3 regions of the Bradyrhizobium guangdongense genome follow, and region 2 is predicted to be linked to each of the others. Evidence: predicted binding sites of a transcription regulator. Region 2 holds the regulator's gene; each other region holds the start of a gene.
The links. Region 2 encodes HrcA, which represses chaperone genes, less so after heat shock. Its sites were predicted from a motif close to GTTAGCACTCNCNNNNNGNGAGTGCTAAC; they were not measured.

Region 1 (5,490 bases), 600 kb from region 2:
CAAGCGAAGCATCAGATCGAAAAAGATGACAAAAATATTTGGTGAATACGAACCGCCCAAACCAATCAGTAAAGCGGAGCGTGAAGCACGCAAGGCCTTCCGCCAAGTCGACGCGGAGAAGGCCATGTCCGAGCACGCGCTCGCCGAGAAGGCCTTTGCCCAGAATCGAGAGCGATTGAACGCCGAGCGGCTGGCACGGGAAGCCGTAGCGAGCCCGGTGCCAAAGAAGCAACCCAAGGCGAAGAAGAAATGAACCGGCACGGACGGCTGCAGAAGTTGTCCTTGCTGGGCTCACGATGAAGCAGGCGACTTGGTGCCGATGGCAACGAAATACCTCCAGGGAATAGTGAAACGTTGACCGATAGATGCAGGAAAGGCCCGGGACATTGCTGCCGGGCCTTTGTGCGAGTGCCTGAGCGGCGAACTTAGAAGTCCATGCCTCCCATGCCGCCACCGCCAGGCGGCATGCCGCCAGCCGCGTTCTTCTTCGGGACTTCGGCGACCATCGCTTCGGTGGTGATCAGGAGCGCCGCAACGGACGCGGCGTTCTGGATCGCCACACGCACCACCTTGGTCGGATCGATAATGCCCTTCGAGATAAGGTTCACGTACTCGCCTGTCTGAGAGTCAAACCCGTAGGCGTAGGTTTTGCTCTCGAGGATCTTGCCGACGATCACCGAGCCGTCTTCGCCGGCATTGATCGCGATCTGGCGAGCGGGGTAGGACAACGCCTTGCGCACAATCTCGACGCCGGTCTTCTGGTCGTCGTTCTTCGCACGCAAGCCCTTGAGCTGCTCGGAAGCACGGAGCAAGGCGACGCCGCCGCCCGGGACGATGCCTTCCTCGACCGCAGCGCGGGTCGCATGCATCGCGTCATCAACGCGATCTTTGCGCTCCTTGACCTCAACCTCGGTCGCGCCGCCGACGCGGATCACCGCGACGCCGCCCGCGAGCTTGGCCAGACGCTCCTGCAGCTTCTCGCGGTCGTAGTCCGAGGTGGTTTCGTCAATCTGCGCCTTAATTTGATTGACGCGCGCCTCGATGTCAGCCTTCTTGCCGGCGCCACTGACGATCGTGGTGTTCTCCTTGTCGATCATCACCTTCTTGGCCCGACCGAGCATCGCAAGCGTCACATTCTCCATCTTGATGCCGAGATCTTCCGAGATGGCCTGGCCGCCGGTCAGGATCGCAATGTCCTGCAGCATGGCCTTGCGGCGATCGCCGAAGCCCGGAGCCTTGACCGCCGCGACCTTCAGGCCGCCACGGAGACGGTTGACGACGAGAGTAGCGAGCGCCTCGCCTTCCACATCCTCAGCGATGATCACCAATGGCTTGCCGCTCTGAACAACCGCTTCGAGCAGCGGGAGCAGCTCGTTGAGCTGAGACAGCTTCTTTTCGTTAATGAGGACGTAGGCATCATCTAATTCCACGCGCATCTTGTCGGCATTGGTGACGAAGTACGGCGAGATGTAGCCGCGGTCGAACTGCATGCCCTCGACCACCTCAAGCTCGGTCTCTAGCGACTTGGCTTCCTCAACGGTGATAACGCCCTCGTTGCCGACCTTCTTCATGGCATCGGCCAGGAACTTGCCGATCTCGGTGTCCCCATTCGAGGAGATGGTGCCGACTTGAGCGATTTCCTCGTTCGAGGTCACCTTCTTGGAGTTCTTGACGAGGTCGGCGACCACGGCCTCGACCGCGAGGTCGATGCCGCGCTTGAGGTCCATCGGGTTCATGCCCGCAGCCACCGACTTGGCGCCTTCGCGGACGATCGCAGCGGCCAGGACGGTGGCGGTGGTGGTGCCGTCGCCGGCCGCGTCAGCGGACTTGGAGGCGACTTCGCGTACCATCTGCGCGCCCATGTTCTCGAACTTGTCCTCGAGCTCGATCTCCTTGGCGACGGTGACGCCATCCTTGGTGATGCGGGGAGCGCCGAACGACTTGTCGAGCACGACGTTGCGGCCCTTGGGCCCAAGCGTCACCCTGACGGCGTTTGCGAGAATATCCACACCGCGAAGCATGCGATCGCGGGCGTCGACGCCGAATTTCACTTCTTTGGCGGACATTATGATCCCCTTGGGAACGGATGCTCATGCGCAGGCCCGAAGGACTTCTGGGCAATGAGATCATCTGGTAGGCTTGACCTCGTCCTGCGAGTGACCGACTGCGCCGGCTGCTCAGGACGGATCGGACAACGGCAGATTACGCCGCCTTCTTCTTGGACTCGCTGACCTCGAGCACGCCCATGATGTCGCTCTCCTTCATGATCAGAAGGTCTTGGCCGTCAATCCTCACTTCGGTGCCGGACCATTTGCCGAACAGCACGCGGTCTCCGACCTTTAGGTCGATCTCGGTCAGCCTGCCGGCTTCGTCGCGGCCGCCGGGGCCAACGGCGACGATTTCGCCTTGCGAGGGCTTCTCCTTTGCATTGTCGGGAATGATGATGCCGCCCTTGCTCGTTGCTTCGGCGTCGACGCGTTTGACCACCACTCGGTCGTGGAGCGGACGGAATTTCATGAGTGCCCTCTGTTCTATTTTCGGCCCCAGCAGTCTAATCTCGAGACTGCCAACCTTCTGCAACTATGTCCGCGCGAGCGACATACAAGACATTGCCGGAGCGATATTCGGCGGCGAGTGGTCTGCGTGAGAAATCGATAGCTATTTGCTGGGAAAGCGCGCACGGTGCCTTAGAGGCCAACGGCTTACTTTGTGCGTCCGCGCTGTGGCTCGCGGATGCGCAACGCGATGATGCGAGCGGGTCTCATCAGTGATTTTCTGGTCGATCTCGCGGTTGTTATCATGAAAGCCCGGGCTCGTGGCAAAGGCGCACTACGTGCCCGAGCTTTGCGCGAATCCTAGCGCTGACCGGTATGTACGATCGGAATCTGGTCGCCTCGGCACTTCTGAACCTCACGCCGCTCGCCGGCGAGAACTGAGCTGGCGCGAGCTGGTGGCCAACGAACAGGAGTCCATTTCGGGCTCTCAACAGAAAGAGTTTATATGCAGAATCTCTCACCGCGGCACGTCAAGTCGGAAGAATCCATTCGGCTCGGCGTGGTTTCCGGATGGTATTCGACCAAAGTCAGTGGAACGTTTGTGTCCGGTCCTCACGAGTCGGAGGCTGATTGCCTGCGCAGGATCGCCGAAATTAATCCTCCGCCCGCGAAGCGTAAATAATTCGATCTCTGGAGCTGCCAGTAAGAGCACACAGTTAACAAATAGCCGACACTGCAGAGCAACAGTTCATCGCGCAACAAGCCCGTCAGGAGGGTGATCGCAAGGGCTAACAAAGCAACGATCAGGAACGCATATGGAGTGCCGGCCATGTTCGCCGCACCAAGAACAGGCAGTGATGACGCGGCTGTCGTCTTTGTCAGGTGCCGCTGGTACACATTCGACGCACGACAACAACACTCCGCGAAGTGGCCGCGTCCTGATCGCTAAGGCCGCGATGCGGCAGATGTTCCGATCGTCAAAACTTTCGGACCTAACACGCTCGTCAGCTTCAAGGTCTGGACTGACGAGCTTGTGTAAGCACTGATTGAGTACCAAACGGGCTGAGATTGATCTCGCTAATTGGTTAGAAGGCTGCTACACGGTTCGCATCACCGCACGCTACTTGGCTGTTATCGGTGACTGAGAGCGTTGCGCTCCCGCCTCAACCCAAGAGAAGGCGGTCAGATGTTAAATTCCGACAAATTCGACATTCGAGAGTGGCTCGTACCACCTTTATTGGTACCGGCCTTCCTTGTACTGCTGATTGCGGTGACGGCCGTTTTATAGCGGTATCCGTTCAATCACCCTACGTCAGAACTGCAAACCGGGGCGTTGAGTCAGTTCAAGCCAAACGGGAGCCCGAAATGGCAAACACGGCAATCATCAGGGACGCTTATGGGGTTCCGGCAATCTTCGTTGGTTCGAAGACCGGCCGGGACGATGCGCCCTTTGTTTTCGTGAGGGTCGGAGGTGAGGAGCGCCGAATGCGTTGGTCCGAATGGGATGCTCTTCCGGCCTGGACGGGCGAGAGCCCCACCTGGGCGAGCAAAACCAAATAGCCATGGAGTGTCCAGCGTGAGGATGGTTCGAACCGGCACATGCACCGCGGCGTTCTTGCTTGCATCAGTACTGGGCATATTCACACCAGCGGCTTTTGCCGCAGAACCGAACTGCCGCGCGATCGAAAGCATCAGCGCACGCCTCTCCTGCTACGATGCGGCATTTCCTCCAAAAGCCAGGAAGCCCGCCGAAGCTGGCATCGACTCATCGTCAGGCTACAAGGATCCATTTCTTGCGGAGGAAGCCCGAACCGCCGCGAAGCTCAAGAATATTTGCCGCGGTTGCTGAGTTTCGCTTCCGAACATGCGCGTCAACTGAGAGAGCCTGAAGATGACGGACGATGATGCTAAAGTTCGCAGAGTTGGCCGCGAACGAAAGCGCGCTCTTCATCTGGCGGGCACGGTTTTGGATGGGAAGGCAGACCGCTCCGCGAGTTTTAAGGACCAGTCGGCTAGAAAGCAGGCCTGCTTGACGGGCCAGCGGAATTCACAGCGGTCCGCGTCGATCGTTCGAAGAAGACTCCAAACGATGCTGAGTGACCGAGGTTGGTCGACGCGCGCGGTTGCTCAGCACGCAGAGTCATGATGGTGCATGGAACATCAGGGCGTCAAATACACTGTGGTCCAGACGATCAATCCGCCCGGTTGGAAGTGGTCGTTTGAGCGGGAAGGTCGCTCACCCCGAACCGGAATTGCCTTCAATCGGGCGGAAGCTGTCAGCGCAGCGGAACGAGCAATCAGCCAAACGATCAGAGATCAGCAACGGCAATAGTGGCGACCGGTTTGCAGCTCTTGCTTCAATATCAATGGAGGAGGCGCCGTTCTCGGCATGTTGCCTTCCGGTGCCGGCCTCGCCATGGCGCAAGTGCGGGTCGCAAAAGCTCGCAAGCAGGCGGCGGAGAATTGCGAGAGAGTTGCTCCCGGCTTGTACCGTTACAGACCATCGATTAGCTCCAGCAATCGCAAATGTTCCCGCCTAGGATACGAACAAAGCGCTCGCTATTCGGCACATAGCGGCGCACTATCTCATTACCATCGAGCGGCCCATAGCATCTATCGCTGGTGTGGACGCAAGCTGCGCTCCCGCTCACCCCCGCAGCGGAGCGTTAGACATGCCGGCGAGACGGTCTCCAGTACAATCCCTGACATTCGAATACCGCCTCGCGCAAGAGGCGATCAATCTCCGCCTACAGGCCAACGGGATGCCTGCTGGCGTCCGCCGCACGGAGCTTCTGCGAAAAGCCCGGCAGATCGATGTTGCCGGGGAGATTAACAACTGGTTGTCCTCACCGGGACTACAGCCGCCCACCTGAATTTTAGTCTTGTTCTTGACGGACGTATTGAACTTCAGCATGCCAAGTGGAGACAAACCTTTATCGGGATTTTACTCTCACCCTCCCGGGGCTGGTAAGCCGCCGCCTGCGCTTGATTTAAG
Region 2 (5,490 bases):
CACCGCATCCAGCACCGGGAATCCGCTGCTGGTCACGCGCAGGCGGCCCGTCGCATCGACGGTGATCGCGCCTTCCTCGCGCAGCAGCGCGATACGGCGGGGGTCGAGCGGGCGGCCGGAGAGTGTCTTGTAGCGCTCGGGGTCGATCCCTTCGGCCAAGCGCAATCCCATCAGCAAGAATTCGTCGGCGCGTTCTTCGCTGTTGAGGAGATCGTCGGTGACGACGCCGTGGCCGCTGCTTTCGACGCGCATCAGCCAGGCTTCGGGACGCTTCTCGGTCGCGGTGGCATGGCGCACGCCGTCGATGTCGAGGCGGCCATGCGCGCCGGGGCCGATGCCGGCATATTCCTCGCCGCGCCAGTACACCAGATTGTGCCGGCACTCTGCACCGCGCCGCGCGTGGTTGGAAATCTCGTAGGCGGGCAGGCCGAGCTTGTCGCAGGTCTCCTGCGTCACGTCGTAGAGAGCGCGCGCGATCGATTCGTCCGGCGTCTTCAATTTGCCGGCCTGATGCAGGCCGAAGAACGGCGTGCCTTCCTCGATGGTGAGTTGATAGAGCGACAGATGCTCGGCGGCTTCGCCGATGGCGAGGCGCAATTCATCGGCCCACATGTCAGGCGTCTGGTCGGGGCGGGCGTAGATCAGGTCGAACGAGTAACGGTCGAACGAGCGGCGCGCGATGGCGACGGCATCGAGCGCTTCCCGCGCGCTGTGCATGCGGCCCAAAGCTTTCAGCGAGGCATCGTCGAGCGCCTGCACGCCGAGCGAAACGCGATTGACGCCGGCGGCGCGATAGCCTGCGAAGCGCGTGGCTTCGACGCTGGTCGGGTTCGCTTCCAGCGTCACTTCGACGTCCTTGGCGACGCTCCAATGCCTGCCGATCGCATCGAGAACGGCGCCGACGGTTGACGGCTGCATCAGAGACGGCGTGCCGCCGCCGAGGAAGATCGACGTCACTTCGCGGCCGGGCGCGCGCTCGGCCGTGGTTGCGATCTCGCGGGCGAAGGCGCTCGCAAACCGCGCCTCGTCGATCGCGGCGTGGCGGACATGGCTGTTGAAGTCGCAATAGGGACACTTCGACAGGCAGAACGGCCAATGCACGTAGACGCCAAACGCATCCTTATTAGCGCGGCTCAAGGCAGATCTCCGCCAGTTTCACGAAGGCGCGGGCGCGGTGCGACAGGCCAAGGCCAAGCGGCGGCAGGCCATGCTTCTCGATGCTAGTCATCTCGCCGAAGGTGCGCGCGTGGCCGTCGGGCAGGAACATCGGGTCGTAGCCGAAACCGGCGGTGCCGCGAGGCGGCCAGACCAGCGTGCCGTGGACATGCGCCTCGACCTCTTCGAGGTGATCGTCGGGCCAGGCGACGCAGAGTGCCGAGACGAAATGGGCCTTGCGCTTGTCAGGCGTGGTGGCGCCGCGCTCCTGCAAAAGGCGTTCGATCTGCGCCATCGCCGCGGCGAAATCCTTCGACGGTCCGGCCCAGCGGGCGCTGTAGATGCCGGGCGCGCCGTCGAGCGCGTCGACCACGATGCCGGAATCGTCGGCGAAGGACGGAAGGCGGGTCGCCTGTGCTGCGGCGATCGCCTTGATCGCGGCATTGCTGCGGAAATCGTTGCCGGTCTCTTCAGGTTCGCCCAAGCCGAGCTCGCCGGCCGACACCGCCTCGACGCCGTGAGGCGCCAGCAGCTCCCGCATCTCGGCGAGCTTGCCGGGATTGTGGGTGGCGATGACGAGCTTTCCGGTGATTCGACGGTGCATGGGCCTATTGACTACGCGACAGCGAGTTTCTGCAAATCCACCAGCCGCGACACGCCCTTGCGTGCCAGCGCCATCAACGCCAGGAACTCGTCCTGCGTGAACGGCTCGCGTTCCGCGGTGCCCTGCACCTCGACGATGCGGCCATCGCCGGTCATGACGAAATTGGCGTCGGTCTCGGCTTCCGAATCCTCGGCATAGTCGAGATCCAGCACCGGGGTGCCGTTGTAGATGCCGCAGGAGATCGCGGCGACGTTGTCGCGCATCACATTGGTCTTGATCATGTTGCGCGCCTTCATCCAGGCGATGCAATCGGCGAGCGCGACCCAGGCGCCGGTGATCGAGGCGGTGCGGGTGCCGCCGTCGGCCTGCAGCACGTCGCAATCGACCGTGATCTGGCGCTCGCCGAGCGCTTCGAGATCGACGATGGTGCGCAGCGAGCGGCCGATCAGGCGCTGGATCTCGACGGTGCGGCCGCTTTGCTTGCCCGCGGCCGCTTCGCGGCGGGTGCGTTCCGAGGTCGCGCGCGGCAGCATGCCGTATTCGGCGGTGACCCAGCCGCGGCCCTGGCCCTTCAGCCAAGGCGGCAGGCGTTCTTCGAGCGTGGCGGTGACCAGCACGTGGGTGTCACCGAATTTCACGAGGCAGGAGCCTTCCGCATATTTGACCACGCCGCGCTCCAGCGTCACGGGGCGCAATTCGTCGGGCGCACGGCGGCTTGGCCGCATGGGAAAATCCTCCAAAACTCGCAAGGGATAGGGCTGTTGGCGGTGCTTGTAGGTGGGGTGAGGGTGGGCAGCAAGGCTTTTTCACCCCCGGATATCCACCCCGCAAACGCAACGCTTGTCAGAACCGCCCCGGATGGACAAATTATGAGGATCTGAGAGGAGTTACCGTCTGTGGCCCATCACGATCCGATCCATCTGATCGCGCCGCGCGCAGGCCTCGCCCAGCTCAACGAGCGTTCCCGCGACATCTTTCGTCAAATTGTCGAAAGTTACCTTGCGACCGGCGAGCCGGTCGGCTCGCGCAACATTTCGCGGCTGATCGCCATGCCGCTGTCGCCGGCCTCGGTCCGCAATGTCATGGCCGATCTGGAACAGCTCGGCCTGATCTACGCCCCGCATACCTCGGCCGGCCGGCTGCCGACGGAACTCGGCCTGCGCTTCTTCGTCGATGCGCTGATGCAGGTCGGCGATCTCAACGAGGCCGAACGCCAGTCGATTCAGAGCCAGCTCACGTCCGTCGGCGAAGCCCACTCGGTTGAAGCCGCGCTGGATCAGGCCCTGACCCGGCTTTCCGGCCTCACCCGTGCGGCCGCCGTGGTGCTGACGCCGAAATCCAATGCGCGGCTGAAGCACATCGAATTCGTCCGACTGGAACCCGAAAAGGCCCTGGTGATTCTGGTCGGTGAGGACGGTCAGGTCGAAAACCGCGTGCTCACGTTGCCGCCCGGAGTTCCCTCCTCGGCCATCACCGAAGCCGGCAATTTCCTCAACGCGCGGATCCGCGGCCGCACCTTGGCCGAGGCGCGCCTCGAGTTGGAAACCGCGCTCGCAGAGGCCCGCGCCGAGCTCGATCAGCTCGCGCAAAAGGTGATTTCCGCGGGCATCGCCAGCTGGTCTGGCGGCGAGAACGAGGACCGCCAGCTCATCGTCCGCGGCCACGCCAACCTGCTGGAAGACCTGCATGCGCTGGAGGATCTCGAACGTGTCAGGCTGCTGTTCGACGATCTCGAGACCAAGCGCGGCGTGATCGACCTGCTGGGACGGGCCGAAACCGCCGAGGGCGTGCGCATCTTCATCGGCAGCGAGAACAAGCTGTTTTCGCTGTCGGGCTCCTCCACCATCATCTCGCCCTATCGGGATGCCGCCGGCCATATCGTCGGCGTTTTGGGCGTGATCGGGCCGACGCGGCTGAATTATGCCCGTGTGATCCCGACCGTGGACTATGCCGCCCGCATCGTCAGCCGCCTGTTGGGGGGCTGACCGGTATTTGCCTGCGATCACGGGCGCTTGATTTTCGGCGCCCGAAGCACGATATCCGGGCCAGCAAATCCCTTGAAACGAGTTCGAGATTACCGCCGATGAGCGAGCAAGACCGGCAACCCGAAGACACGACCGCGCCGACCGGCGAGCCCGTAGTGTCGAAACCCTACATCATGCCCGACGATCCCGAGCCGGGCTCGGTCGAGCTGTTGCAGAAGGAAGCCAGTGAAGCGCGCGATCGCATGCTGCGGACGCTGGCCGAGATGGAGAACCTCCGCAAGCGCACCACCAAGGAAGTGGCTGACGCCCGCCTCTACGGCATCACGGGCTTTGCTCGCGACGTGCTCGACATCGCCGACAATCTGCAGCGCGCTCTCGATGCCGTTCCGGCGGAAGCGCGCGCCAATGCCGATGCCGGCCTGAAGGGGTTGATCGAGGGCGTCGAGCTCACCGAGCGCTCGCTGCTCAACGCACTGGAAAAGCACGGCGTGAAGAAGTTCGACCCGCAGGGCCAGAAATTCGATCCGAACTTCCAGCAGGCGATGTACGAAGTCCCTGACGCCTCGGTGCCAGCGGGCACCGTCGTGCAGGTCATGCAGGCCGGCTACACCATCGGCGAGCGCGTGCTGCGCCCGGCGCTGGTCGGCGTCGCCAAGGGCGGCGCAAAGCCCGCGCCCGCGGCCAACAGCAACGACGCGAACTGAGCGGCGTCAGCGCGCTTCCTACTCTCTCCTCATTCCGGGCTCGCGCTGATACGCGCCCCGGAATGACTGCGTGAGAGCTTTACGCGCTGACCGCGATGTCGGCGGACTGAATGCGCTTCACGCCGGCCTTGGCCATATCGGCCCAGGCTTTGGCCAGCGAGCCCTGATTGTCGATGCCGCGGCAGGCGTCTTCCACGACATAGACCTCGAAGCCCGCCTTGCGTGCATCGAGCGCGGTCCAGGCGACGCAGAAGTCGGTGGCGAGACCCGCGACGAAGACGCGCTTGATCTTGCGTGACTTCAGATATGCGGCAAGGCCAGTGGTTGTCTTGCCGTCGGCTTCGAGGAAGGCCGAATAGCTGTCGACGTCCTTGTGAAAGCCCTTGCGGATGATGAGCTCGGCCTGCGGAATCGAGAGGTCCTTCGACAGCGAGGCGCCCTCGGTGCCCTGCACGCAATGGTCGGGCCACAGCACCTGCTTGCCGTAGGGCAGGTCGATGGTCTCGAACGGCTTCTTGCCGGAATGCACAGAGGCGAACGAGACGTGGCCGGGCGTGTGCCAGTCCTGCGTCATCACCACGTTCGCAAAGCCCTTCGCGATCTTGTTGATCACGGGCACGACCTGCTCGCCTTCCTTCACCGCGAGACTGCCCCCGGGCAGGAAGCAGTTTTGGACGTCGATCACGAGCAGCGCGGAATTATCGTCCGGCTTGATCGCGGCTGCTGCGAAAAGAGTTGAGGGGGCGAAGCTCGCAAGCGCGGTCGTCCCCAGCGCGGCCAAGATCTGTCGTCGATTAAGCATCGTCCGCCTCCCCTGAAGGATGATCTGAAGCTGATCCAATGCGGGAAGCCTAGTTCCGTTCGTGTACGAACGAAAGCCTGAAAATGCAGCCGGCGCTGGTGAGCGGTTGGGCTGTCAGGCCCGTCACCGTCGCCCTATCCCTTCGGCTGGATGCCGTCGCGCACGGCGCGGAAGCGGGTGAAGGCGTCAGACCACTGATCGCGCGGCGCGCTGGCGATGATGCGCAGCGACGCGCCGCCA
Region 3 (5,490 bases), 3.1 Mb from region 2:
CCGTCATTGCGAGACCTACGCCTTCAACTCCACCGTCTTGAACTCCGCCGGCAGGATCACCTCCAGCAATTCCACGTCGTCAGAATAATCCAGGATCATGTGCTTGATCTTCGGCGGCTGGGTCCAGGCGCTGCCTTCTCTCATCATCGTCTCGCCTTGCCCGTCCATGTAGGTCTTCACCCAGCCCTTCAGCACGTAGACCATCTGGAATTCGACGTCGTGATAGTGCAGCTTCGAGACCTCGGCCGGATTGCAGGGCCCCTGCAGGCGGATTACGTGCGCTTGCGCGAGGCCGTGGGTCGCATCGGCAATGCCGAGATCGCGGTACTTTGCGTAGGCGCGCAGGCCGTCGGCCTTGAAGTCTTCCTCGCGGTGATGGCTGATGGCGATGCGCTGCCTGGGGCGCGCGGGTGTCTTCGCTGATGACTTTGCCGGCGTGGTGCGCGCCTTCGCCTTCACCGCCTTGCGGGCCGAGGATCGCGCGGCGGGCTTGGCGCCGCTCCGCTTCTTCACGGCCGTCTGGGCTGCGCTGCGCGACTTGGTTTTCTTGCTTGTTGTCTTGGCCATGGGCCGCCTCCCGTTGTTGTTATGGGAAGAGGCTAGCACGGAAACAGATATCGTAGGGTAGGCAAAGCGAAGCGTGCCCACCGTTGCCGGATGCAATCGTGGAGAGAGATCGTGGGCACGGCGCTTGCGCGCCTTTGCCCACCTTACCAGTGCAAATCCACCCTACGCGAGCGGTGCCGTCAATGCAGCCGGAACACGCCGTCCACGGCGCGGAGTTCGGCGGGCTTGATCAGCTTGGAGTGCGCCACCGTCACCGAATGCAGCGGACCGTCGAGCTTCTGCTGCCAGAAGGCGAGGAAATCGGTCAGCGCCGGGAATTTCGGAAACATGTCGTAGTTCTGCCAGACGTAGGTCTGGAGCAGCGACGGGTGATCCGGCATCCGGTAGAGAATTTGGGCCGTCGTCAGTCCGTAACCCAGCATCTGTTTCCGGAAATCCTCGGAAACGCCCCCAACGCGCAGTCCCATGCCAAACCTCCTTTGCAGGAGCGCATACGGGGGGTGGCTTGGTCCGTGCCCCGGGAGCCACCCGGAAACGATGCGCTCACATAAGACAAGAAATGTGACGCAAACTGACAATTCATCTCAAGCCCAAAAGTTTAACAAGCTGTTGAAATTCAATGCCTTAGCAGCAGACAACACTCCGTGCTAATACGGCCCCAAGGGGCCCCGGGGAGGCCTCCCGGCCCGGTTAACGATCCCAGAGCGAATTTGGCAGACAGCACTTCCGAGTGCTGATTTTTTTGCTACAAACCCTTGCTCCCGCAAAAATCCTGTCCTATTTCACCTTCGCCTGCGCTGGCACTCGCAAGCGTAGATTGCTAACAATGTTGAAATCCTCAATCCGTGCAAATGCTTAGGAGGACTGCATGAAATTCCGTCCGCTTCACGACCGCGTCGTGGTCAAGCGCATCGACGCAGAAGAGAAGACCGCTGGCGGCATCATCATTCCCGACACTGCCAAGGAAAAGCCCTCCCAGGGCGAAGTCGTCGCCGTCGGCCCGGGTGGCCGCGACGAGGCCGGCAAGCTGGTCCCGATCGACCTGAAGGTTGGTGACCGCGTGCTGTTCGGCAAGTGGTCCGGCACCGAGGTCAAGATCGACGGCCAGGATCTGCTGATCATGAAGGAGAGCGACGTGATGGGCGTTCTCGAAGTCAGCGAGTCCAAGAAGAAGGCGGCTTAAGAGCCCCTCTCCTCCCTCCAGTCAAACATCCAAGGAAAATCTCAGATGGCAGCCAAAGAAGTCAAATTCTCGGTTGAAGCGCGCGACAAGATGCTGCGCGGCGTCGACGTTCTCGCCAATGCGGTGAAGGTCACGCTCGGTCCGAAGGGCCGCAACGTCGTGCTCGACAAGTCGTTCGGCGCTCCCCGCATCACCAAGGACGGCGTCACCGTCGCCAAGGAGATCGAGCTCGACGACAAGTTCGAGAACATGGGCGCCCAGATGGTGCGCGAAGTCGCCTCCAAGTCCGCTGACGCGGCCGGCGACGGCACCACCACCGCCACCGTGCTCGCCCAGGCGATCGTGAAGGAAGGCGCCAAGTCGGTTGCCGCCGGCATGAACCCGATGGACCTCAAGCGCGGTATCGACCTTGCGGTCGAGGCCGTGGTCGCGGATCTGCAGAAGAACTCCAAGAAGGTCACCTCGAACGACGAGATCGCCCAGGTCGGCACCATCTCGGCGAACGGCGACCAGGAGATCGGCAAGTTCCTCTCCGACGCCATGAAGAAGGTCGGCAACGAGGGCGTCATCACCGTCGAGGAAGCCAAGTCGCTCGAGACCGAGCTCGACGTCGTCGAAGGCATGCAGTTCGACCGCGGCTACATCTCGCCCTACTTCGTCACCAACGCCGACAAGATGCGCGTTGAGATGGACGACGCCTACATCCTCATCAACGAGAAGAAGCTCTCCTCGCTGAACGAGCTGCTGCCGCTGCTCGAAGCCGTGGTGCAGACCGGCAAGCCCCTCGTGATCGTTGCTGAAGACGTCGAAGGCGAAGCGCTCGCGACCCTGGTCGTGAACCGTCTGCGCGGCGGCCTGAAGGTCGCCGCCGTCAAGGCTCCGGGCTTCGGCGATCGCCGCAAGGCCATGCTGCAGGACATCGCGATCCTGACCGGCGGCCAGGCGATCTCGGAAGACCTCGGCATCAAGCTCGAGAACGTCACGCTCAACATGCTCGGTCGCGCCAAGAAGGTGATGATCGACAAGGAGAACACCACGATCGTCAACGGCGCCGGCAAGAAGGCCGACATCGAGGCGCGCGTGGCCCAGATCAAGGCGCAGATCGAGGAAACCACCTCGGACTACGACCGTGAGAAGCTCCAGGAGCGTCTCGCCAAGCTCGCAGGCGGCGTCGCGGTGATCCGCGTCGGCGGCGCGACCGAGGTCGAGGTGAAGGAGCGCAAGGATCGCGTTGATGACGCGATGCATGCGACCCGCGCGGCTGTCGAGGAAGGCATCGTCCCGGGCGGCGGCGTCGCCCTGCTTCGTGCCTCCGAGCAGCTCAAGGGCCTGCGCACCAAGAACGACGACCAGAAGACCGGCGTCGAGATCGTGCGCAAGGCGCTGTCGGCTCCCGCTCGCCAGATCGCGATCAACGCCGGTGAAGACGGCTCGGTGATCGTCGGCAAGATCCTGGAGAACAAGACCTACAATTACGGCTTCGACTCCCAGACCGGCGAATATGCCGACCTCGTCAAGAAGGGCATCATCGACCCGACCAAGGTGGTCCGTACCGCGATCCAGAACGCAGCTTCGGTTGCCGCGCTCCTGATCACCACGGAAGCCATGGTCGCCGAGCTGCCCAAGAAGGGCGGCGCCGGTCCCGCGATGCCCCCGGGCGGCGGCATGGGCGGCATGGACTTCTAAGGCGACGAAGTCGTCCCGGACGCGGTGCAGCGCAAAGCGGTGCACCGCAGATCCGGGATCACGCTCAACAAATACGAAACCCCGGCAGCGATGCCGGGGTTTTTTGTTTGTTCATGGATACACGCAAAGGTGGCACGATCGTGTGTTCCGTCATTCCGGGGCGGCGCAAAGCGCCGAGCCCGGAATCCATTCCACGGCTTGCTCATGGCCTATTACGTCTACCTGCTCGCCAGCAAGAAATACGGCACGCTCTATCTCGGCGTGAAGAACAATATTGTCAGGCGCACGTACGAGCATAAGAGCAAGGTCGTCGCTGGATTCAGCAAGCGATACTCCGTTAACAAGCTGGTCTGGTTTGAGATCTACGACCATCCCGTAACTGCAATCGAACGCGAGAAGGAATTGAAGAAGTGGCGGAGGGAATGGAAGATCAGACTCATTGAAGAGCTCAGTGGGCCGACCTGTATCCGCAGATTGCGAGCTGAGTTTGCAGACCTATGGATTCCGGGCTCGCGCTTCGCGCGCCCCGGAATGACGAGACGGGAGAGACCGGCCGCTCACCCCACCTTCCCCATCCGGCCCGGACGCAGTCCGCCTCCGGAATCCAGCGACCAGAAGATCCGCGTCACCTTGCCGACGAGGTTGTCCATGGGAATGAAGCCCATCGTTGCCATACGGCTGTCGGTCGAGTTGTCTCTGTTGTCGCCGAGCGCGAAGAAGTGGCCCGGCGGCACGGTGTAGACGCTGGTGTTGTCGAGAAAGCCGTTGTCGGTGCAGTCGTAGGTGACGTAGCTCGCCCCGTTCGGCATCGTCTCGCGCCAGCGCCTGACCCTTCCACCGAACTCGCTGCCGCAAGTCGAGCCGGCGGGAACCTCCTTCAGGGCGATGCGCGTTACCGGGATCTCGTTGAGAAAGAGCTGCCCCTGCCGCATCTGGATGCGATCGCCGGGCAGCCCGACGACGCGCTTCACATAATCGGTCGAACTGTCCTTCGGCGCCCGGAATACGACGACGTCGCCATAATTGGGGTCGGCGGCGCGGAAGCGCCCCGAGATAAACGACGGCGCGAACGGAAACGAGTAGCGGCCGTAGCCGTAGGCATATTTGGCGGCGAAAACGTAGTCGCCGACCATCAGCGTCGGGGCCATCGAGTTGGACGGAATGTTGAACGGCTGAAACAGCACGAAGCGAAACAGGATCACCGGCGACCACAGCACCGGGACGAGCAGGATCAGGACGACGATCGCCTTCCAGTCCCGCGATCGGGCCTTCGGCCTGATGGTGTCCTGAACAACTGTCATGCGCCTGCCCTGCCCAACAAGGTTGTATGCGGAGATTAGCGCAAGCGACGGTTCACACAATCCCGATACGATGACTTGGTCGCGCCGAGGCGGGCACGCGTTCAGTGCAGGATGCGATTTTGACGAGAGTTGATGGCTGCCGGCAAAGAAGCATCACGCCCGCGCCATCTCCTGGAAACACGCCCTCACCCAGTCGATCGTCACGCGCGCTGCGGCGTCGCGCTTGAGGTGGTTTTGCACGAGCAGCCAGGCATCGCGCCGCTTCGGCAGCAGCGTGGCGCGCAGGCGGCGATCTGCGAGAAGATCCGCGCAAACATATTCCGGCAACACCCCGGCAGCGTGATGCGCGCGGATCAGATTGCGGATGACACGAACGTTGTCGGTAACGCAGCGCGCACGGGCCGTTTTGGTCCGCAGAAACTGCATCTCGGGGATGGCACCAAGCTCGTCCGGGTAGGCACAGAGCATCGGCTCGCCCTGGGTCGCAACAGGCTCGAAATAGTAGAGCTTGATGTCGCCCAGCCTCGAGATCGCGAAGTCGCCCTTCTCGGGCTTGCGCAGGCGAATGGCGAGATCGGCTTCCCAGCGCGAGAACCTGACGTTCCCGCTCGCGGTGAGGAATTGCAGCGTCAAGCCGGGATGGGCGCGCAGGAAATCGCTCGCGCGCGGCGACAGCACTTCTTCCGCGACCGTGTTGGTGGAGGCGATGCGCAGGCGTCCCACCGGACCCTCCACGCTCTCGCTGAGGCGACC

Region 1: a site for HrcA is predicted at 2,543-2,571, ahead of X265_RS03680 (co-chaperone GroES). Genes of this name have one in related genera too.
Region 3: a site for HrcA is predicted at 1,364-1,392, ahead of X265_RS15460 (co-chaperone GroES). Genes of this name have one in related genera too.

Annotation. Positions count from the first base shown of each region.
Region 1 is NZ_CP030051.1:779,587-785,076, forward strand. Features, by position in the region: gene X265_RS03670 (hypothetical protein) at 26-253, shown strand; gene groL (chaperonin GroEL) at 426-2,066, opposite strand; gene X265_RS03680 (co-chaperone GroES) at 2,203-2,517, opposite strand; gene X265_RS40295 (hypothetical protein) at 3,108-3,326, opposite strand; partial or broken gene X265_RS41180 (transglutaminase family protein) at 3,370-3,534, shown strand.
Region 2 is NZ_CP030051.1:178,091-183,580, reverse strand. Features, by position in the region: gene hemW (radical SAM family heme chaperone HemW) at 1-1,137, opposite strand, end outside; gene rdgB (RdgB/HAM1 family non-canonical purine NTP pyrophosphatase) at 1,124-1,759, opposite strand; gene rph (ribonuclease PH) at 1,771-2,484, opposite strand; gene hrcA (heat-inducible transcriptional repressor HrcA) at 2,656-3,744, shown strand; gene grpE (nucleotide exchange factor GrpE) at 3,843-4,448, shown strand; gene pncA (bifunctional nicotinamidase/pyrazinamidase) at 4,528-5,250, opposite strand; gene X265_RS00820 (hypothetical protein) at 5,385-5,490, opposite strand, start outside.
Region 3 is NZ_CP030051.1:3,253,946-3,259,435, reverse strand. Features, by position in the region: gene X265_RS15470 (cupin domain-containing protein) at 16-567, opposite strand; gene X265_RS15465 (usg protein) at 747-1,034, opposite strand; gene X265_RS15460 (co-chaperone GroES) at 1,436-1,750, shown strand; gene groL (chaperonin GroEL) at 1,796-3,436, shown strand; partial or broken gene X265_RS42080 (GIY-YIG nuclease family protein) at 3,527-3,805, shown strand; gene lepB (signal peptidase I) at 3,994-4,737, opposite strand; gene X265_RS15440 (LysR family transcriptional regulator) at 4,891-5,490, opposite strand, start outside.